Regions from separate parts of the Methylobacterium sp. D54C genome, predicted to be linked through region 3. Evidence: predicted binding sites of a transcription regulator. Region 3 holds the regulator's gene; each other region holds the start of a gene.

Evidence for each region. Region 3 encodes LexA, which represses DNA repair genes until DNA is damaged. Its sites were predicted from a motif close to TGTTCNNNNTGTGTTCNG; they were not measured.
Region 1: ACLBYB_RS23770 (LexA family protein) is a predicted target of LexA. The motif match lies at 2,814-2,831, and genes of this name have one in related genera.
Region 2: dinB (DNA polymerase IV) is a predicted target of LexA. The motif match lies at 2,490-2,507, and genes of this name have one in related genera.
Region 4: ACLBYB_RS29470 (LexA family protein) is a predicted target of LexA. The motif match lies at 3,425-3,442, and genes of this name have one in related genera.

Annotation. Positions count from the first base shown of each region.
Region 1 is NZ_JBKFAK010000016.1:65,417-70,964, reverse strand. It holds gene ACLBYB_RS23780 (hypothetical protein) at 1-665, shown strand, start outside; gene ACLBYB_RS23775 (Y-family DNA polymerase) at 1,078-2,367, opposite strand; gene ACLBYB_RS23770 (LexA family protein) at 2,364-2,792, opposite strand; gene ACLBYB_RS23765 (fasciclin domain-containing protein) at 3,100-3,642, shown strand; gene ACLBYB_RS23760 (anti-sigma factor) at 3,681-4,415, opposite strand; gene ACLBYB_RS23755 (sigma-70 family RNA polymerase sigma factor) at 4,412-4,969, opposite strand; gene ACLBYB_RS23750 (cytochrome c biogenesis CcdA family protein) at 5,188-5,548, opposite strand, start outside.
Region 2 is NZ_JBKFAK010000008.1:163,065-168,612, reverse strand. It holds gene pabB (aminodeoxychorismate synthase component I) at 1-620, opposite strand, end outside; gene rimO (30S ribosomal protein S12 methylthiotransferase RimO) at 978-2,324, shown strand; gene dinB (DNA polymerase IV) at 2,529-3,611, shown strand; gene ACLBYB_RS18055 (hypothetical protein) at 3,896-4,120, shown strand; gene ACLBYB_RS18050 (hypothetical protein) at 4,169-4,369, opposite strand; gene pncA (bifunctional nicotinamidase/pyrazinamidase) at 4,469-5,095, opposite strand; gene ACLBYB_RS18040 (quinone oxidoreductase family protein) at 5,105-5,548, opposite strand, start outside.
Region 3 is NZ_JBKFAK010000005.1:94,834-100,381, forward strand. It holds gene ACLBYB_RS13860 (Uma2 family endonuclease) at 1-42, shown strand, start outside; gene fae (formaldehyde-activating enzyme) at 189-728, opposite strand; gene ACLBYB_RS13870 (hypothetical protein) at 1,049-1,264, shown strand; gene ACLBYB_RS13875 (hypothetical protein) at 1,283-1,732, opposite strand; gene lexA (transcriptional repressor LexA) at 1,982-2,710, shown strand; gene ACLBYB_RS13885 (ComEC/Rec2 family competence protein) at 2,704-5,031, opposite strand; gene gltX (glutamate--tRNA ligase) at 5,225-5,548, shown strand, end outside.
Region 4 is NZ_JBKFAK010000031.1:9,582-15,129, forward strand. It holds gene ACLBYB_RS29455 (DUF1624 domain-containing protein) at 1-223, opposite strand, end outside; gene ACLBYB_RS29460 (TonB-dependent siderophore receptor) at 223-2,142, opposite strand; cobalamin riboswitch at 2,462-2,653, opposite strand; gene ACLBYB_RS29465 (hypothetical protein) at 2,820-3,287, opposite strand; gene ACLBYB_RS29470 (LexA family protein) at 3,464-3,892, shown strand; gene ACLBYB_RS29475 (Y-family DNA polymerase) at 3,889-5,178, shown strand; gene ACLBYB_RS29480 (toll/interleukin-1 receptor domain-containing protein) at 5,393-5,548, shown strand, end outside.

The DNA.
Region 1 (5,548 bases), on a different contig from region 3:
GCATCGTCAGGCTTGCGGCCGCGGCCACGTTGTATGCGGCGCTGATAGGCGCCGCCAGCGCTCAGAGCGTCGAGAAGCGGCCGGATGGCACCGTCGAATGGAAAGCCGGCATCAATGGCGTGACGCTGGAGTTCAACCCCAATGGCGGCGTCCGGCGGATCTACTCGAAGTACAGCCACCCTGTGACTATCGCTGACAAGCGGGGTGTGCATACGGCGACCGTCATCGCCGAGGAAAAGGCCAAGGGGGAGATCGTCCGCTTCCTGAAACAGGAGGTCGCCACCGGCCGTGTCGTCAACGAGTTCGAGAACACCGTATCGAAGACGACGCAGGAAAAGGCTGGCGAGGGCAAGAGCATCAGCACAGTGGACCAGCGCACCATTGGACAGTCATTGACCGAGCTGAGCTCGTCGATGGCCTCGGGGACGCTCAGCGGCGTCGTCGTGCTTGAGAGCGGCTACGACGACAAGGAGCAGGAGGCCTGGGTCGTCGCAGGCCTAAGCGAGAAGTCGATGTCGGCTGCCCGGGCAACGCGGGATATGCTCACGGAGACACAGCGTCCGGCCCCCATCGGCGGCGGTTCGGGGTCAACAGCGAGCCCAACACTCGCCCCGGCCGGAGAAGCCCCCCGCAGTATCATCCGACGTGGAAACACCGACTTCTGACGCTGACTACATCACATGAATTGACAGATGAGCAATCCGCTCGACGCGTTACGAATGTTTGGCGTTCGTCGTGGCGGTGACGATCCCCCTGGCTGGAAACCAGTGTCCTCGTCAGCATGGCCGCACGCGTTGCAGACGATGCGGCTGCGCCCGACGCGGTAATCGGCGTGCCTATGGAAGTGTCCGCGCCTCCACAGGTCGGACGGAGCGAACACCGACAGGCAGAGACGGAAGTGTGACGCCAGAGTTCGCGGACCTGAGAGCTTAGACCGAGGCCCTGAATGATCAGATGCGTCCCTCGCTGCCGAACTGGCGGCCGCTCGGCTAAGTCTGCGGTGATCGCACCGGGCTTCGAGGCTCGCAAGACCAGCTGGGGTCAGATCCACCCTCTCGGCTCCCAATCGGGCCCGGCCTAGGCCGCCGCCACTGTCGGGAGTTCGTCGATCCGGGTGGTGTACCGGGGCGAGCGCATCTCGAATTTGGTGGACCACACCCGTTTGCGCGCGAACCCTGCCGCAGCCGGCACGACAGCGCCTCGGCCGAAACGCGCATTACAGGCATCCAGCGCCGCCATGAGCGCCGCGCCCTGCTCGCGGTCGAGCTGGCCAAGGCCGGGGATGGCCCGCTGAGAGGCGCCCAGTGGGACGAGGTCGGTCGTGACCACGCCGGATTTCGAGTAGCGGAAGCCGTTGCGCCAGGCCTTCCTCACGCCGTGCAGGCACGCCTTCACGAGGACCCGGGTGTCGTTCGAGGCTTCCGGAAGCGTCACCACCGTTGACACCGACCGTTGCGGCCTGTCGCGGTCATGCTCCGAGGTGTGGAAGAAGACCGTGACGTGGTCGGTCCCGAGCCCCTCGCGTCGGAGCTTCTCCCCGAGCCGGGCGGCATGCGTGGCGACCGACTGCTCCATGGTGGCGAGGTCTTCGACGCGGTCGGAGAAGCTCCGGGTCACCGCGCATCCCTTCCGGGTCGGCGCCATCTCCTCCAAATCGAGGCAGGGCACGCCGCGAAGTTCATGCACCAGACGTTCACCCACCACGGTCATGGCCTTGCGGACGGCACGGGTGTCGAGATCGCGCACGTCGGCCGCGCTCTCACAGTCGAGCGCCTGGAGTTTGCGAGCGTTCGCCGGCCCAACGCCCCAGATGTCCTCCGGCGGGATGCGGACCATCCAGTGCTCGTACTGGACCGGGTCTGTCAGGTCGCAGACCCCGCCGAGCTCCGGCACCTTCTTGGCGACGTGGTTGGCGAGCTTCGCCAGTGTCTTGGTCGGGCCGATCCCGACGCAGGTCGGGATGCCCGTCCAGGCCCGCACGGTCTCGCGCATGTCCCGGGCGAGCGGCACCCGGTCCCGCTCCCGGACGTCCGAGAGGTCGAGGAAGCTCTCATCGATGGAGTAGATCTCGATGCGCGGCGAGAAGCTCCGGTAGACCGTGTTCACCCGGGCCGACATGTCGCCGTAAAGGGCGTAGTTCGACGAGTAGACTCGCACGCCTTGGGATCGGCACATGTCGCGGATCTTGAAGTACGGCTCGCCCATGCGGATGCCGAGGGCCTTGGCCTCGGCGGTGCGGGCGATTGCGCAGCCGTCGTTGTTCGACAGCACGATCACGGGCACGCGGGCCAGCCGGGCGTCGAACACCCGCTCGCAGGAGCAGTAGAAAGAGTTGCCGTCGGAGAGGGCGTAGGCCCGGGCGCTCACTCGCTCCGGCGCCTCGGGTTGATCGAGCCGGAGACGACGCCCCAGACCTCGATCTCTGCGCCGGGCGATAACCGGAACTCGGGGAAGCGCGGGTTGGCGAACGCCAGGACTACCCGATGGCCCTGGCGGCGCCAGACCTTGAAAGAGCGCTCGCCGTTGATGTCGACCACGACGATGTCGCCGTTTCGCGGCGTGAGCGAGCGGTCGACCACCGCTAGGTCCCCATCGAAAAGGCGGGCCAGCACCATGCTATCGCCGGCCACCCGCACCAGGAAGGTCGCCGGCCTGTTGGCGATGAGCAGACGCTGAAGGTCGATCTCATCCTCGATGAAATCGTCCGCCGGGCTCGGGAAGCCTGCTCTGACCGGTCGAGCCAGAAGGGGCACCGGCATGGGCAGGCCAATGGTAATGCCGCTGGCTTGCATGTTTTTGCTCCGCGAACCTGACAGAACAAAATAGGAACATGCGGCGACGGTTCCTCGCAAGCGGCCGAGCTTGCGACAATGAGCCTATGTGGACGCCTGTGGATAAAGAAAATTGGCGCTTGCCGAGGAGATGCCTTCAAACCCGCTTCGGTCGAGTTTGACCGATACCGCCGGATCACTGCAATCGAAGTGACCCGCGGTTTCGAACGTATTCACGGCGGCGTCGGGCAGGCCTGAAACTTTTCCCCCGCCCATCCCCGTAGGACCCTGCGACGCCCCTGGAGGGGCGCAGTATCAGGGAGACACCATGTCCAAGACCCTTCTAAGCCTCGCTCTCGGCCTCAGTCTCGTCGCTGCGCCGGCGCTCGCCAAGAACCCGATGGTCGGAGGCGCGCCGATGTACGCCCAAAAGACTATCGTGGAGAACGCGGTCAACTCGAAGGATCACACCACCCTGGTCGCCGCCGTGAAGGCCGCCGGCCTTGTCGACACGCTGAACGGCCCGGGCCCGTTCACGGTGTTCGCGCCGACCAACGCCGCCTTCGCCAAGCTGCCGCCGGGCACGGTGGAAAACCTCGTGCAGCCGCAGAACAAGGCGACGCTGACGAAGATCCTGACCTACCACGTCGTCCCGGGCGTCTACACCGCCAAGGACCTGATGGCGCTCGCCAAGAAGCCCGAGGGACAGAACCAGCTCACCACCGTCGAGGGCGAACCGCTCGCCGTCTCGGCCAGGGGCAAGAAAGTCTACGTCACCGATGTGAAGGGCAACACCGTTCCGGTGACCATCCCGAACGTCATGCAGTCGAACGGCGTCATCCACGTCGTCAGCGGCGTGCTGATGCCCTGATCGCGGGGGGCGGGCGCCGGCGGAGGCCGGAGCCCGCCTCATTCGCGCAGGAGCTTTCCGGAATAGACGACCGGGCCTGTTGGCGCACCGGTCGGCGAGCCGCCCTTCGGCTCAACCGACACCGCGAGGGTCGCACCCTCCGCACCGGCACGGAGGGCGGCCGGCACGGGCAGGCGTGCCGCCGGGTCAGTGACGAGGCCCAGCGAGCGCGGCGCGGCATTCGCCCCCACGAACCAGAGTTCCAGGCTGCGGTCCGGCGGGGTCTCCGCCGAGAGACTGCGGACCTGAACGGTGCCGCCGTCGAGATCGACGCGCACGATCAGCGCCGGCAGGGTGCCGCCGCGGTCGACCACGGCGAGGTACTGACGGTCGGTGGCGGAAGGCCGCGGCCCGACTGCGAGCCAGAGGGCGAGGCCGGCCGCGAGCGCGGTCGCAGCCCCCGCGGCAGACCGCCAGATCCGCAGCCCGCGCTCCAGCCTGCGGACAGTCGCGCCACCGGCATCGACCTCAGGTGAGCGAGCCGTCCCGATCCTGGCCTCGATTGCATCCCATACGTCGGGCGCGGGCTTGACCGATGGGGCCGTCGCCGTGAGCGGCGCGAGCCGCGCCTCCCAGTCGGCTACCGCCGCGCGAAGGGAAGCGTCCCGTTCCATCGCCGAGGCGAAGGCGGCGCGCTCGTCGGCGGCTAAGGTCCCGAGGACGTACTCCCCAGCTGCGCCGCTGGGGTCCTCCGCCCAGAAGGGCGCGGCGCCCGTGCCAACATCGCCGCTCATGTCGCCTCCAGGCAGCCGCGCAGGCTCATGAGGCCGCGGCGCAGCCACGTCTTGACCGTGTTGACGGGGCGGTCGTGCCGTGCCGCCAATTCCTCGCGTGACCAGCCCTCGCAATAGGCGAGGACGAGGCAGTCGCGCTGGGCGGGCTCGACGGCTTCGAGGCAATGCGCGAGGGCGTCACGGCGGGCGAGGTCCGCCTCGCCGTCGCTTGTATCGGCGAGGCGTTCGAACCAGTCCTCGTCGGCCTGGGTCAGGCGGGTGGCATGGTCCTGCCGAAGGCGGTCGATGGCCTTGTGCCGGGCGATGGCGCCGAGCCATGCGGTCGCGGGCCCGGTCCTCGGATCATAGGTGCTTGCACGCTGCCATATGCGCACGAACACCTCCTGCAACGCATCCTCGGCCGCGTCCCTGTCCCTCAGGATACGGAGGATGATCCCGAGAAGTTTCGGGGCGGCGGCGTCATAGAGCGCGCGCAGGGCCAGGCGGTCGCCCGTGGCCACGGCCGCGATCAGCCGCGCGAGGTCCGCGTTTGCAGGAGTCCCCACGTTCGGCACGGTTCCTCCCTTGCCGCGGGAAAGCGAATTCCGGCGGGCTCCGGCGCATCGGCCGGTTCAGGATATAGCTATGGCATGGCTTCGTCCGGAGGGACACGTGCGAGCCGTCAGAAGGGTTCGCGCGGCGCCCGCCATCGGCCGCGATACCCTCTCACCGCCGCTCGCCTTTTGCCGGCCCAAGCACGGTTTGACGAAGAGTGTCTACGGCGTGCCCGCCATCAAAGCCGGGTGGTCAGGTTCGTAAGCCAGGCCGGCGAGGCGTTGACCAGGACGGTCTCCGCAGCCTTGTCGTAGCCCGTGGCGATCATCAGGCCGGTGGCCACGAGGATGGCGCCCAGGGCGACCTTGAGCCCCTTGCCGAGCCCCATCATCCGGTCGCGCCAGCGCATCAGCACCTCGCGCGAGAGCGCGCCGAGGAGCAGGAGCGGCAGGGCGGCGCCGAGACCGAACAGGAGCATCGTAAGCGCCGCCGTGCCCAGGTCCCGCCCCTGATCGGCGAGGAGGGACGCGGCGCCCAGGGTTGGCCCAACGCAGGGGCTCCAGACTACCCCGAGCAGCAGCCCGACCCCGAACTGGCCA
Region 2 (5,548 bases), on a different contig from region 3:
ATATAGGCGCGGACCTTTTCGACTGCTTCTTCATAGCTTTGGCGGTCGAAGTTCGAGCGCCACGCGAGCGGCTGGGCCGGCCGGGCGGGGGCTGGGACCGGCGGCTCCGCGCCGCCGAGCAGGTCGGCGAAGCGGGCGAGCCGCGCCTCCGCGCGGGCCCGCCGCGCGTCCGGCGCGGTCTCGGGGAAACCCGTGGCGACGAGCCGGCCCGTGCCGGCGGCGTGGTCGACGACCAGCGCGGTGTCGTAGAGGTTCAGCGCGATGTCGTCGGTGAGCCCCGCCCGCCGGGCGGGCGGCGCCACCCGCTCCAGCGCCGCGCCGAGATCGTAGGCGAGGTACCCGATCGCCCCGCCGGGGAACGGCTCCGGCCCGGCCTCGAGCCGGTAGGGTTCGAGGCAGGCCCGGAGCGCGGCCATCGGGCCGCCCGCCACCGGCCTCCCGTCGAGGGTCGCGCGCCCGTCGCGGTAGCGGAACCGCGCGAACGGGTCGGCGGCCACGATCGAGTGCCGCCCCAGCGGGTCGTGCCGCATGGCGCTGTCGAGGAAGGCGAGCCCCGGCAGGGCGCGCAGCCGGGCCGCCGCCGCGACGGGATCGATGAAGGGGATCTCTCGGGTCCACATGACCGGGTTCGGGGCCGTTATCCTCGGGCTGTGCGTCATCCGCTGCCGTCGCACAGGCGATGCCGCGGGGGAAGCGGCAGTTCCACGCAGGCCCCGCCGCCGCGCGCGGGCGGGCCGTGTCCGGGGCGCAGGGCCGCGCCGCCCAGGCCTGATGTGGGGTCTGAGGAGCCTGCCGCAAAGCTCTGCCGTTACGATAGGATCCGCGCCCGGGCTCAGGCTCGCGCGCAGGGCCGGGCACCTCTGCGGCGGCCGGCCTCGCGCGGAGGCGCGGGAGCCTGTATAGGGTCCCGACCCCGAATTCCTGGTCCCGCGCGCCGGGCGGCCGATCGCCCCGCCGGACTGTCCGACCCGAATGCCATGACCGCCACGCCCGCTCCCCGCGGCCCCGCTCCCGGCGCCGCCCCGAAAATCTCGTTCGTCTCGCTGGGCTGCCCGAAGGCGCTGGTCGATTCCGAGCGGATCCTCACCCACCTGCGCGCCGAGGGGTACGAGCTGGCCCGGCGGCACGACGGCGCCGACGTGGTGATCGTCAACACCTGCGGCTTCCTCGATTCCGCCAAGGCGGAGTCGCTCTCGGCCATCGGCGAGGCCATGGCGGAGAACGGCCGCGTCATCGTCACCGGCTGCATGGGCGCGCAGCCGGAGGAGATCCGCGAGAAATACCCCGACCTCCTGGCGGTGACCGGGCCCCAGGCCTACGAGTCGGTGGTGGCGGCCGTCCACGAGGCGGTGCCGCCGGCCCACGACCCGTTCCTCGACCTCGTGCCGCCGCAGGGGATCAAGCTCACCCCGCGCCACTACGCCTACCTGAAGATCTCGGAGGGGTGCAGCAACCGCTGCAGCTTCTGCATCATCCCGAGCTTGCGCGGGAACCTCGTCAGCCGCTCCGCCGCCGACGTGCTGCGCGAGGCCGAGAAGCTGGTGAAGGCCGGCGTGAAGGAGCTGCTGGTCGTCAGCCAGGACACCAGCGCCTACGGCGTCGATATCCGCTACAGTGAGAGCCCGTGGCGCGACCGCCAGGTCCGCGCCAAGTTCTACGACCTGACCCGGGAACTCGGCGAGCTCGGCGCCTGGGTGCGGCTGCACTACGTCTACCCCTACCCGCACGTGGACGAGGTCATCCCGCTGATGGCCGAGGGCAAGGTGCTGCCCTACCTCGACATGCCGCTCCAGCACGCGAGCCCCTCCGTGCTCAAGCGCATGCGCCGCCCCGGCAACCAGGAGCGCCAGCTCGACCGGATCCGCAGCTGGCGGCAGACCTGCCCGGATCTCGCGATCCGCTCGACCTTCATCGTCGGCTTCCCCGGCGAGACCGAGGCCGAGTTCGAGGAGCTGCTGGCCTGGTTGCAGGAGGCCAAGCTCGATCGGGTCGGCTGCTTCGAGTACGAGCCGGTGGCCGGCGCCACCGCCAACGCGCTGGGCGACCTCGTGCCGCCGGCGGTGAAGGCCGAGCGCAAGCGCCGGTTCATGGAGACCCAGAACGGCATCGCGCTCCGGCTGCAGCGGGCCAAGGTCGGCAAGCGGCTGCCCGTCATCGTCGATTCCGTCGAGGGCGGGGTGGCGCGGGGCCGGTCCAAGGCCGACGCGCCGGAGATCGACGGGACCGTCCACGCCGCGTTCCGGCGCCCGGTGCGGGTCGGCGACATTGTCACGGTGAAGATCGACCGGGCCGAGGCCTACGACCTCTACGGCAGCGTCGCCTGACGGCAGACCCCGTCTTTGCGAGCGCAGCGAAGCAATCCAGGGATGCGCTGCGCTCGAGGACGTCGCGCTGCCCTCTCGTCGCTTCGCTGCGCTCGCGACGACGGGCGGACTCCTGTTGACGCCGCGTCCGGCGCGGCTTGACCCCGCCCGCCCCGCGCGGTCTTTCGGAACAGATCAGGAACTTGGTCGGGACCCGAGGCGGCGATGGATCCGGAGGTCGCGCTCCGAAAGATCATCCACATCGACATGGACGCGTTCTACGCCTCCGTGGAGCAGCGCGACGACCCGTCGCTGCGCGGCCGGCCGCTGGCGGTCGGCGGCTCCCGGGAGCGCGGGGTGGTGGCCGCTGCGAGCTACGAGGCCCGAGAATTCGGTGTCCGCTCCGCCATGCCGTCGGCCACCGCGCGGCGGCTGTGCCCGGACCTGCTGTTCGTGAAGCCGCGCTTCGAGGTCTACCGGGCGGTCTCCGAGGAGATCCGGGCGGTCTTCGCCCGGCACACGGCCATCATCGAGCCGGTGGCCCTCGACGAGGCCTATCTCGACGTCACCGAGAACCTCCAGGGCCTCCCGACGGCGACGGCCGTGGCGAAGGCGATCCGGGCCGAGATCCTGGAACGGACCGGACTCATCGCCTCGGCCGGGGTCTCGTACAACAAGTTCCTCGCCAAGGTGGCGTCCGACCACCGCAAGCCCGACGCCCTGTTCGTCATCACCCCCGCCATGGGGCCGGACTTCGTGGCCGCGCTGCCGATCGGCCGGTTCCACGGCGTCGGCCCGGTCACCGAGGCGAAGATGAAGCGGCTCGGGATCGAGACCGGGGCGGATCTGCGCGCCTGGACGCCGGAGCGCCTGCGCGAGACCTTCGGCTCCGCGGGCGCCTACTACCACGCGGTCGCCCGGGGCATCGACGCGCGGCCGGTGCGCGCCCACCGGGTGCGCAAGTCGATCGGCGCCGAGACCACCTTCTCGGACGACACGGCCGCCTTCGAGGTCCTGGCCGCCCGGCTGGCGCCGCTGTTCGACAAGGTCTGGGCGGGCGCCGACGCCAAGGGCATGCGCGCCCGGACCGTGACCCTGAAGCTCAAGTTCTCGGATTTCGCGCAGGTCACCCGGGCGAAGTCCCTCGCCGTGCCGGTGGCCGACCGGGCCGCCCTGGAGCGGATCGGCCTCGACCTGCTCGCCGGCCTGTTCCCGCTGCGCCGCAGCGCGCGGCTGATCGGGGTGTCGCTGTCGGGCTTCGCGCAGGACGCGCCGGAGGCGCCGCTCCAGCTCGGGCTGGCGCTCTGACACGGCCTCCGGGGCAGGCCCACGCTCCGTCATCACGGGCGCAGCGAAGTGACCCAGGGCAGCAGGACATCGGTCAGCGTGGCTCTGGCCCTGGATCGCCTCGCTCCACTCGCAACGACGACGGTGGGGGAGCATCAACCGGAAAGCGATGGAGCCGCCGCCGTCATGCACGACACGGCGCCTGTGCGGTTCCGCACGTCGGGAAGGCCGGGTCGATCGCAGAGCGGAGCGATCCGGTCCGGATCAGGGTTTCTCGAGCCCGCGCGAACACAAGGACCCTGTCGATGCCGAAGCACGCCCGCCTGGCCCTGGCCGCCGCGCTTCTATCGGCCTTCGCGGCGGGCGCCGCCCGCGCGGACGGCACATCCGCTTTCGGGGCCGCCAACGCGGCCCAGCTCCGGGGCTACACCGCGAGCCCGGCCCAGGTCTACGTTCCGGCAGGCGGCCCGAGCGCCAGGCCCGCGGCCCCCGCACCGCAGCGGCCGAAGGCGCCGGCGCGCAGTCGCTGAGATCGACCCGGGCCGCGCCGGCCCGGGCATCCGATCACGCGTTCTCGGTCACGCGTTCTTGCGCGGCCGGTGGTCGGGGTCGATGCCGCCATCGAGCTTCGTCTCGTTGTCGACGTCGCCCTCGAAGGTCGAATCCGCCTGCAGATCCGCCGGGTCGGCGCCGCTCATCCCCTTCGAGGTGCCGATCCCGGGATTGCCCTTCAGGTCGGCGTCCGTGGGCGTGTCGGTCTTCGGGTGCTTGGATGACATGCAGGCTCCTGTCGGATGCTGATGTCGGGCCAACGCGTCGGCGCGGGGCCGGTCTCCCGCGCGGCGTGCGGCGGTTCGCCTCCCGGTCCCCGCACGCCCTCAGCCGATCTCCGCCGCCGCGATCCGGCGGACGCCCGCCGCCTCCATCCGCGCCCAGGCCCGCGCGAGCGACCCGTCCACGTCGATCCCGCGCACCGCGTCCGCCACCACGAGGACGTCGAACCCCGCGTCGCGCGCGTCGAGCGCGCTCCAGGCGACGCAGAAATCGGTGGCGAGGCCGCACACGGCAACGCGGGTGATGCCGCGCTCCCGGAGCGCCCCGGCGAGGCCGGTGCGCGTGGCCCGGTCGGCTTCCAGGAAGGCCGAGTAGCTGTCGACCCGCGGATCCAGCCCCTTGCGCACCACCAGGCTCGCCCGGTCGGTGGCGAGGTCCGGCGCGAAGGCGGCCCCGGGGCTGCCCTGGACGCAGTGGCGCGGCCACAGCACCTGCGGCCCGTAGGGCAGCGTCACGGTCTCGAACGGGGCCCGCCCCGGATGGGTCTCGGCGAAGGAGACGTGATCGGCCGGATGCCAGTCCTGCATCAGCACCACGTGCCGGAAGCGGTGCTGGAGGTCGTTGATCGGGCCGATCACCGCGTCGCCCCCCGGGACGGGGAGCGCCCCGCCCGGCAGGAAGTCGACCTGCACGTCGACGACGAGGAGCAGGTCGGCGTTGCCGGGCGTCACGGTCGGTCCCTACGGCAGCATCACGATCGAGCCGGTGGTCTCCCGGCCCGCGAGGTCGCGGTGCACCTGCTGCGCCTCGGCCAGCGGGTAGGTGGCGTTGACGGCGATCTTCACCGCGCCGTCGCGGACCACCTTGAACAGGCGGGCGGCCGCCTCCTCGAGGGTGGCACGGTTCGACGAGAAGGTCGCGAGCGTCGGGCGCGTCACGTAGAGCGAGCCGCGCGGGGCCAGCAGGCCGAGGTCGAGCCCGGTGATCGCCCCGGAGGCCGAGCCGAAGCTCGCCAGCAGGCCGAGCGGCGCGAGGCTGTCCAGGGAGCCCATCAGGGTCGCCTGCCCGACGCCGTCGTAGACCACCGGCACGCCCTTGCCGCCGGTGATCTCGCGCACGCGCTTGGCCACGTCCTCCTCGCGGTAGAGGATGACGTGGTCGCAGCCGTTCTGCTTGGCGAGCTC
Region 3 (5,548 bases):
TACGCACGCACGCCCGTGGGGCGTGCGTCGGGACCGGGTTGACCCACAAACCATCGAAGGAACCGGGCTGGCCCCCTCCTTGCCAGCGCAGCGAAGCGATCCAGGCGGCGCCACGGTCACCGAACGCGCGCTGCCCCGACGCGCTTCGCCGCGCGATGACGGGGCGGCGTGCCCCGCCGAGCGGCCGCTCAGTACTCGATCACGCCGTCGAGCGCGTAGTGCTTCACGGTCTTCCGGTTGGCGATCAGCTCGTCGACCGTGGGCTCGCCCTTGAGGGCGCGGGCGATGGCGAGTTTCGTGGCCTCGTAGTTGGTCCGGTAGAGGTCCTTCTGATCGAGGTTGTCGTCCTCGGCGCAGCGCTGATCGAGCCAGATCATGATGATCATGCACAGCTCGTCGAGCCCGTCCTTCGGCAGGATGCCCTCGATGATGCAGTCCACGATCGCGTCGCCGGTGGCGGCCTGGACCACGCCGCCGAGGAGCTCGGCATACTCGGCCGTGTGGATCGTGACCTTGGTGGTCATCATCGTGGCCGGGCGCACGAGCTGGTTGAGGTCGCGCACCACGAACATCCGCGTGTGGCCCTGGACCTGCCCCATCATCGACGCGAAGGCCTGACCGACCGGGCCGCGCACCGAGCCGATCAGCACCTCCGGCATGGCGTCGGTGTACTGGCCCTCGGCCGCCAGCACCGTGGCCTCGCCCGTGCGGAACCAGATCTCTTGCATGTTCGAACTCCACCTGATCGGAGCCAGCGGGAGACATCATCGGCGGCCTCGCGTCAATCGCCCCGAAGCCGGCCCCCATCCCGGCCGCCCCTGCCCTCGCCCGCGCCGCGGCGCGGGCGCAGCCCCGTGCCGCCCCGTGTCGCCGCGATGCGGCCGCCGGCATCCGCGACGGCGCGCATCTTCACCCCTGCGCGGCCTGTGGCCTTGAGGAACGCGGACAGGCGAGGCAGGGAAGACCGGAGCGTGGCTCCGGGAGCGGTCCCGGGCCTGGCCGTTCCGGTGGGCGCGCGGCGCCGTGCCGGGCATGCGGGAGGAACACGATGGCGGAGAGCACGGACCGGGGCTCCGGCTGGAGCCTTCAGGCGAGCGCCGTGCCCGACGGGGTGCGCCTGGAACTCGCCCTCGCCGACCTCGGCGGTGCGCCGGTCACCGCCGCGATCGTGCTCGACCGGACGGAGGCCCGGGCCTTCGCCCGCGCCCTGCTGGCCGCCGCCGGCGACGCCGCGGAGCGGACCTTCCCGAAGCCGGGCGCCTGAGGACGCGCCGCCGGCCGGTCAGCGCACGCCGAGGCCCGGATTGCGGCCCGGCAGGCGGGGGACCACGGTGCCGCGCTTCTCGATCGGCGCGTCGCAGGCGTAGGCGAACTCGGTCTTCAGCGGATCGAACACGGTCTCGCCGGTGATCCGGCAATCCTCGCGCACGGTCTCGTCGAGATAGGCCCGGGCGGCGGTGCGGAAGCGCTTCACCCGGGTGGCGCCCGGCTCCGGATCGATCCGGACCTCGCTCAGGTTGCAGCCGGTATACTCGCGCAGGGCGTTGGACACGATCAGCATCCGGCGCAGCTGCCGGTTGTCGTAGACCTCGTAGGGCTCCTTGCAGCCGATCGTGACGACCTGGGGAGTGAGCGCCACGTAGTTCCGCGAGATGTAGGAGAATCCGGTGGTGCAGCCGGCAAGGCCGAGGGCGGCGAGGCCGAGGGGCAGCAGAGCTGCGGGTCGTCGCATCCTCGTCATTCCAAGAGGGTCCCAGCCCGCGCCCCGGATCCGCCGCCTTCCCGGCGGGGCGCCGCGATGCATTGAAACGGCTCCGCTTGCGCCGTCAATGCGTTTCTCGACCTTCTCCCGCGGGCGCGCCGCGGAGCGCCGGGCCGAGCGGTGCCGCTCTTGCGGAACACTTGCGGAACGTTTAACCTGTTCGTGATTTGTTTCGGAGACCGTCACGTGGCGGTCCGCCAAGCCGCGAGTCCCCCGTCGATGCTCACGCGCAAGCAGCTGGACCTCCTGCGATTCATCCAGAGCCGGATGCAGGAATGCGGTGTCCCGCCGTCGTTCGACGAGATGAAGGATGCCCTCGATCTCAAGTCGAAATCCGGCATCCACCGGCTGATCACGGCGCTCGAGGAGCGCGGCTTCCTCCGGCGCCTCCCGAATCGGGCGCGCGCCATCGAGGTGATCCGGATCCCCGAGAGCCTGACCCAGGCCGCTCCGGCGACTCAGGCCCCCGCCGAGCCGCGCCGCTTCACGCCGAGCGTGGTCGAGGGCGGTAAGTCCAAGCAGCCGCCGGCCCCGGCGAGCACGCGGATGATCGACGAGTCCGGCCGCGCCATCTCGATCCCGGTCATGGGCCGGATCGCGGCCGGTACGCCCGTCTCGGCGATCCAGAACCAGAGCCACGCCATCACCCTGTCGCCGGACTTCGTGGCCGGCGGCGAGCACTACGCCCTCGAGGTGCGTGGCGACTCGATGGTCGAGGCGGGCATCCTGGACGGCGACCTCGTGGTCATCCGCAAGCAGGAGACGGCCAATACCGGCGACATCATCGTGGCGCTGATCGACGACGAGGAGGCGACGCTCAAGCGCCTGCGCCGCCGCGGCTCGTCGATCGCCCTCGAGGCCGCCAACCCGGCCTACGAGACCCGCGTGCTCGGGCCCGACCGGGTCCGGATCCAGGGCCGCCTCGTGAGCCTCGTCCGCCGTTACTGAAGCGGCTCGGCCGGCGCGTCGCCGGGGGCGAGGTCTCCGCCCGGCGCGGCGTCGGCCTCCGGCGTCGCGGCGACCCCGTCCTCCGCGGGGCGGTCGCCCGGCTCCGCGGTGACCGGCCGCGGCGGTCTGGGCCCGCGCCCGGCGGCCGGCCGCCAGGGCACGGCGCGGCCGTCGTCCCGGGCGTAGCGCGCGGCGAAGCCGTCGCCATCGGTCCGGAGGGCCACGGCCCCGCGGGCGGCGAGGACGCGCCGGTCGATCACCAGCGGCCCCGTGCAGGTAGGCGGCGCCGCGAGGCCCGTGATCAGCACCGCGGCGCGGGCGCAATCCTCCGGGAAGGCCCGCCGGTCCCGGACCAGGGCGACCGCCCGCCCGTCCGGCAGCCGGGCGGTGCAGCCGAGCCGGTCGCAGCGCCCGCTGCCCGACCGGACGATCAGCGCCGCGGACCGCCGCCCGTCGCCGTCCGCCTTCAGCCACTGCTCGAGGACGAAGCCCGAAGGGCTGCCGAGGGCCGCGAGCCGCCCGTCCGGGCCCCGCACCGCGGCCCCCGCGCCCTGCCGGTCGACGTAGAGGTCGTAGTGGTCGGGCCGGGCCGCGAGGACGAGCCCGAGCAGGACCGGCGGCACGGCGAGCCAGCGCAGGCGCGAGGCCGGCAGCGTCCCCAGCAGCAGGCCGGCGGTCAGCAGGGCTAGCGCCCCGGCGCCGAAGGCCGGCAGCACCAGGACCGCCCGCTCGAACCCGGCGATCCAGTCCGAGATCGCCAGCATCCCGGCCACCGCCTGCCCCATCAGCCACCAGACCGGCCGGTCGAGGGCGAAGGGATAGGCGAGGCAGCCGATCACCGCGGCGGGCATCACCACCAGGGAGACGAGCGGCAGGGTCAGGGCGTTGCCGACGAGGCCGAAGGGCTGGACCGTCTGGAAGTGGTAGGTGGCGAAGGGGGCCGTCGCGACCTGCGCCACCAGGGTCGTGGCCAGGGTCCCGGTGATCGCCGACAGGCCGGTCCCGACGAGCCGCCCGATCCGCCCGGCCCCCGGGCGCACGAGCAGCCGCCCGTCGATCAGCCGCGCGCAGGCGATCAGCCCGGCCACGGCGCCGAAGGACATCTGGAAGCTCGGGCCGAGCAGGCCCTCCGGCTCCCGGGCGAGCGCGATCAGCGCCGCGAGGGCGAGGTTGCGCATCGACAGGGCCGGCCGGTCCACCAGGATCGCGCCCAGCATGATCAGGGTCATGATCAGCGAGCGCTCGGCCGCGATGTCCCAGCCCGAGAAGGCGCAGTAGGCGGTGACGCCGACCATGGCGAAGCCGGCCGCGATCTTCTTGATCGGCCAGAGCAGCGCGCAGAGCGGCACCGCGGCGAGGAGCGCCCGCACCAGCCAGAACACCACGCCGGCGGCCAGCACCATGTGGAGGCCCGAGATCGACACCACGTGGTAGATGCCGGCGGCGCGGAGCGCGTCGTTGGTGGCCGGCCCGATGAGGCCGCGCTTGCCCGTCACCAGGGCCGCCGCCACCGCACCCGCCTGGCCGCCGGCGGCCTCCGCGATCCGGCGCGTGAGCCCGTTGCGCGCCGCGTCGAGCGCAGCGGCGAGCCGCAGGCCCAGCGGCGGCGGCCCGGACGGTTCCCGGACGGTGACGGTGCCGATCAGCGAGCCCACCGCGCCGATCCCCTGGAAATAGGCGTCCCGGGCGAAGTCGTAGCCGCCGGGCCGGGCCGCCTCCGGGGGCGGCAGCAGCCGGGCCGTAGCGGCGACGCCGTCCCCGGGACGCGGGATCGGCGTCTTCCGGAACGAGACCCGGACCCGGGCGGGCCGCGCCTCCGGCGCGAGGCCGGCGAAGCTCTCCACCCGGATCACCAGCCGGGCGCCCACCTCGCGCTCGTCCAGGGCCTCGACCGTTCCGACGAGCGGGCCGATCGTGGTGCGGGTGAGGATCGGTGCGGCGACCTGCGAGACCCGCCAGGTCGCCGCCGCGAAGCCGAGGAACGCGGCCGCCACCGCGAGCGCCGCCGCCAGGGCCGCCGGCCGCGCGCCGAGGACGGGGACCGGCGCCAGCGCGAGGCCGGCCGCGATCAGGGGGGCGGCGAGGCTCGGCGCGCCGTCGGCCGCCGCGAAGTAGACCAGGATCCCGCCGCCGAAGGCCACAGCCAGCCAGGGGAACAGCCGGCGCTGCTCGGCCTCGCGGGCGAGGCCGGCGACGACCCAGTCGCGGAGCGCCGGGAGGGCGGCCGGGAGGGCGGCCAGGAGGGCGGCGGGAAGGGGTCGGGCGCGCGGGCCGATCAGCGCGACCGCGCCGTCCGCCCGCCTCGCGCCGCTCCGCCGCATCGCCGCCGCCCCGCTCCGCGCGACCTGTCGTCGGGGCCGGGCGATTCTGCGGGCGATTCTTAACGCATCCGCCGGCCCGTGCTACAGCGGGTTCTTCGTGCTACGGCCGCCCTGTCGAGCCCCTCGCCGCTCCGCCGCCCCTTCGCCGTCCGTCGCGCCCCGTCCGCGACCAGCCCCGGAACATACCGGACCGATGTCCTCAGCCGTCGTCACGCGCTTCGCCCCCTCGCCCACGGGTTACCTGCATATCGGCGGGGCCCGCACGGCCTTGTTCAACTGGCTCTACGCCCGCCACACCGGCGGCACGATGCTGCTGCGCATCGAGGACACCGACCGCGAGCGCTCCACCAAGGGGGCGATCGACGCGATCCTCGACGGCCTCTCCTGGCTCGGCCTCGACTGGGACGGCGACGTGGTCTTCCAGTTCGCCCGCGCCGAGCGCCACCGCGCGGTCGCCGAGGAGCTGCTGGCCGCGGGCCGCGCCTATCACTGCTACGCCACCGCCGAGGAGCTCACG
Region 4 (5,548 bases), on a different contig from region 3:
GCGCGCACAGGCTGACCGCGAGGCGCGCGAGATACAGGCCCGGCAGGGCGGTCCTGGCATCCATTGGGTCGGCGACCGGCACGTGCAGGAACCAGGTTTCACGCAGGTGGTCGAGGAGCATCAGCACCATTACCAGCCCGCGCAGGGCATCGATTGAGACGATGCGTCCGGTCAGGGCCGATTTCTCTGTCGACTCTTCCAGCGTTCTCGGATGCACGCTCATCAGAAGCGCGCCGTCATGCTGACGGTCACCCGCCGGGGCTCGCCGACGCCGACCCAGAAGGCGTTGTAGGAGCGTTCGTAGTAGGTCTCGTCGAAGATGTTATCGACGTTGAGCCCGAAGCGCAGGTTCTCGTAGCGGTAGTAGGCCAGGGCGTCGGTCAGCACGTAACCCGGGAGCCGGAACCGCTCGTTGCCGCTGTCCCCGAGACGCGAGCCGACGGCCCGGACGCCGCCGCCGAAGCCGAAGCCCTTCCAGTCGCCGGCCTGGACCTCATAGACGCCGAGCAGGCTGCCGGAGTGGCGCGGGATGTTGAGGAGCGGCGAGCCGACCCGCAGGACCTCGTCGCGGGTCACCGCTGCGTCGATGAAGGCGTAACCGCCGATCACCCGGAACTCGGGCGTCACCTGTCCGACGAAGCTTAGGTCGAAGCCCTGGCTCCGCACCGCCCCGGCGGCGATCTGGAAGAAGAAGTCCCTCGGGTCGGTCGTGAGGACGTTCTCCTTCTCGATGTGGAAGGCCGCGCCGGTCACGCTCAACCCGGTGAAGAGGTCGAGCTTGACGCCTGCCTCGTAGCCGAAGCCGGTCTCGGGGGCGAAGGGTCGTGTCGCAATGTCGAAGCCGGTGTTAGGCCGGAACGAGGCCGCCACGTTGCTGTAGAACGAGAGGAAGGACAGCGGCTGGTAGACGAGACCCGCACGCGGTGAGAAGCCGGTCCGGTCCTGCTCCGTGCGCTCGTTGCCAACCTTGTCGCGGAAGGTCTGGTTGTAGAAGTCGGTTCGGTTGCCGAGGAGCAGCCTCCACTCGGGGCTCAGCGCGATCTGGTCCTGCACGTAGACGGCGGTGTTCCCGACGTTCTCGCTCGCGCTGTAGCGCCGCGTAAAGGGCGGCTTGGGCTGGCCGTAGACCGGGTTGAACAGGTCGATGGCGAAGGGGTCGAGCCGCGGCGTCGAGCGCAGCAGGTTCTCGGTGCTGTTGTAGCGCTCGTGCTCAAGGCCGAGCAGCACGGTGTGGGCGAACGGCCCGGTGTCGAAGTGCCCCACGAGCTCGGCCTGACCGATGGCCACGCCCCACGTGAAGTCGTGCCGGCGGAACTCGCGCAGCAGGGTGCGCCCGTCGTCGAGAAGGCCGGTCGCGCCGGTCTGCAGGCCGGTCAGGCTGCCGGTGTTGAAGTGGCCGGCGACCCTGAGCTGCCAGTCGGCATTGAAGGCGTGATCGAGGCGGATCTGCAGGATCCCGGCTTCTGACACGGAGTCGTCGCCCGGCTCACCGAAGAAGCGGGAGCGCGGTACGAGGCCAAGGCGGTTGTTCACCGCCACCGTCCCGCGGTCGAAGGTCTGGCGGTTGCGCAGGTACTGCGCCTCGACGGTCAACTTGGTGTCCGGGCTGATCAGCCAGCTCACCACGGGCGCAGCCAGGACGCGGTCGCCGTCGACGAAATCGCGGAAGCTGTCCTGCCTCGCGAGCGCGCCGTTGAAGCGGTAGAGGACGGTGCCTTCCTCGTTCAGTGGCCCGCCGGCGTCGACGGTGGTGCGTGCCGTTCCGAAGCTCCCGAACAGCGTGCCCATTTCGACGAAGGGCAAGGCCACGGGCTGCTTGGTCAGGATGTTGATGGTGCCGCCCGGGTCGCTGCGTCCATAGAGTGCCCCGCTCGGTCCCTTGAGCACCTCGATGGACTGCACGTTCTGGGTGTCCGGCGCGCCGTTGTAGCCCCGGGCAATGTTGAAGCCGTTGAAGAAGATATCCTGGGTGGCGAAGCCGCGCACCGAGTAGAGCGCGAGGTTCTGGGCGCCGAAATCGTTCTGCTTGCCGACTCCCGGAACGTAGTCGAGGGCGCGCTCGACGCGCGTGGCGGCGGTGTCCCGCAGGACCTCCTGGGGCACGACGTCGACCTGCTGGGGCAGCGAGAGCCGCGGCGTCACGGTCTTCGTCCCGCTGTAGAGATCCTTGACTTGGTAGGTCGGTGCGGCGGTGTAGCTGCCCTCGACCGAGAGCGGATCGAGAACCACAGCGGCCGCTGCCTCGGCAGGGTCTCCCTGGGCCAGCGTCGGAGATGCGCCCGGAAGGGTAAGCGCGAGCGTGGCGACGCATGCGCGAAACCGCCTTTTGGAAATCGAACGGTACACAGGCCTAGGACCTCGGGACGGCAGTGGCACGTCACCGCGAACGAGGCCTCGCCAGCCGCGCTGGCGCACGGCCGTCTCGACACCCGTCAGGACCACCCCGCCCGACGCGTTTCGCGTGTGACCACGGCTGACGGCAGGTCTCCTGGCTCGCGGGTCGCCGCCCTCGCACCGTCTTCCCGGGGTGACCCAGTGACATGGTGGTGAAGGGCTCGCCGCTTACAGTTGCGGGGGCAGCCGTGGCTTCGGGGATAGCCCCAACCACGTTCCCTTTTGATCCCCGGAGGGAACCGTCAAGGTTGAGCTACGCTTCACGAGAATGTGAGTCAACGCACCGGCTGCTGCCGTTCGACCGGCTCCTGTGAAAGGGCACGCGTGAGGTCGAGGTGACCTGAGTTGCGTCGGCGGAGTGATGACACCTCAAGCTATCCCTGGGCGGGATCGGGAACGCGCGGCGACGGCGCCAACAGGCTCGCCTACTCGACCTTCAGCCGCTTGGCTGCAGCGGGGCAAAGCATCTTGAACTGCTCGACCATGGGCGGCATGCCCGACGCGCACGAGGTGTCGGCGTCAGCCCCGACTGGGAAGCGGGCCTTCCTGACCTGCCCATCGCTGTAACGGTAGCCGACCGTGCCGGTTCGGCAGTTCGCCTCCGCGGTCATCGTGGCTCGGCCTTCGCTCCGTAAGTAATTCGCGACACACTGAGCCGTCGTGAGCTTGCCACCGAACTGCTTGGTTTCCCCGCCGGGGTCGCGTTCGCAATACTCCTGCAGGTCGGCCTTGGTGACGATGCCGCGCATCGTGGCCCGCGCCGTATCGATGCCGTCGCGCTCGACGACCGTGCCGTTCCAGCCTTTGCAGGAGGCGAGCGGGAAATCCCCCGCCGCCAGCGTCGGCGTCACCAAAAAGGGCAAGGCCGCAAGCGCGTAAACGGTGATCCTCAATGGCGTTCCTCCGGCGCGGTCTAGACCGAAGCGGCTCTGACGGTATCTCTTCGGCAAGCGCCAATTCCATTTATCCACAGGCGTCCACACCGGCTCATTGTCGCAAGCTCGGCCGCTTGCGAGGAACCGCCGCCGCATGTTCCTATTTTGTTCTGTTAGATTCGCGGAGCAAAAACATGCAAGCCAGCGGCATTACCATTGGCCTGCCCATGCCGGTGCCCCTCCTGGCTCGACCAGTCAGGGCGGGCTTCCCCAGCCCGGCGGACGATTTCATCGAGGACGAGATCGACCTTCAGCGTCTGCTCATCGCCAACCGGCCGGCGACCTTCCTGGTGCGGGTGGCGGGCGACAGCATGGTGCTGGCCCGCCTTTTCGACGGAGACCTCGCGGTGGTCGACCGCTCGCTCACGCCGCGAAACGGCGACATCGTCGTGGTCGATATCGACGGCGAGCGCTCCTTCAAGGTCTGGCGCCGCCAGGGGCATCGGGTGCACCTGGCTTTCGCCAATCCCCGTTTTCCGGAGTTCCGGCTTTCTCCCGGAGCAGAGGTGGAGGTCTGGGGCGTCGTCTCCGGCTCGATCAACCCGAGGCGCCGGAGCGAGTGAGCGCCCGGGCCTACGCCCTCTCCGACGGCAACTCGTTCTATTGCTCCTGCGAGCGCGTGTTCGACGCCCGCTTGGCCCGCGTGCCCGTGATCGTGCTGAGCAACAACGACGGCTGCGCCATCGCCCGCACCGCCGAGGCCAAGGCCCTCGGCATCCGCATGGGAGAGCCGTACTTCAAGATCCGCGACATGTGCCGGTCCCGGGGCGTGCGAGTCTACTCGTCGAACTATGCTCTGTACGGCGACATGTCCGCCCGGGTGAACACGGTCTACCGGGGCTTCTCTCCGCGCATCGAGATCTACTCCATCGACGAAAGCTTCCTCGACCTGTCCGACGTCCGGGAGCGGGACCGAGTGCCGCTCGCTCGGGACATGCGTGAGACCGTGCGAGCCTGGACTGGCATCCCGACCTGCGTCGGGATCGGCCCGACCAAGACGCTGGCGAAGCTCGCCAACCACGTCGCCAAGAAGGTGCCGGAGCTCGGCGGGGTTTGCGACCTGACAGACCCGGTCCAGTACGAGCACTGGATGGTCCGCATCCCGCCCGAGGACATCTGGGGCGTCGGACCGGCCAACGCCCGCAAGCTGGAGGCCCTGGGCTGCGAGAGCGTCGCCGACGTGCGCGACCTCGACACCCGGGCGGTGCGCAAGGCCATGACCGTGGTCGGGGAGCGGCTCGTCATGGAATTGCGGGGCATGGCCTGCCTCGACCTGGAGGAGGTCGCACCGACCCGGAAGGGCTGCGCGGTGACCCGCAGTTTCTCCGACCGCGTCGAGGACCTCGCTACCATGGAACAGGCCGTCGCCACCCACGCCGCCAGGCTGGGCGAGAAGCTGCGCGCCGGGGGCCTCGGGACCGACCACGTCACGGTCTTCTTCCACACATCCGAGCACGACCGGGACCGGCCGCAGCGGTCGGTCTCGTCGGTGGTGACCCTGCCGGAGGCGTCGAACGACACCCTCGTGCTCGTGAAGGCCTGCCTGCACGGGGTCCGGAAGACCTGGCGCGACGGCTACCGCTATTCCAAGGCCGGGGTCGTCACCACGGACCTGGTACCCCTGGCGGCCTCGCAGCGGGCCTTCCCGGGGCTGGGGCAAATGGACCGGGAATACGGGGCGGCGCTGATGGGCGCCCTCGACGCCTGCAATCGCCGGTTCGGCCGTGGGGCGGTCGTCCCGGGCAGCGCGGGGTTCGCCCCAAAACGGGAGTGGTCGACCAAGTTCGACATGCGCTCGCCGCGCTACACCACCCGGATCGACGAACTCCCGACCGTGGCGGCGGCCTAGGCCGGGCCATCGTGGTCACGGCGCCGGCGTCCAGGCACGCCGCGTCGTAACGCGTCACGGATAGCGTTATGCGCTACGCGGCACTCGCCGAGTCGACCGGCGTCCTTACCGCGCCGCCGATAGGGGTCCGGGGTTATCCCCTCCATCATGGGGAACAAAGCGGGTTCGGGACGCATGAATCCGGAACTTGGCCGGCAACCCGACGGGGGCTTCCATGCGCGCCCGCGCCCGCACGCGTACCGAGAAGGCCGGCACTGCGTCCCAGACAGCGGCCAAGGCGAAGCCTGGACCGCGACCCGCGGCCCGGCCGGCGACCCCGCGCGGCAAGCCGGAGAAGCCCGAGGTCCGGATCTTCGTTTCCTACTCGCAC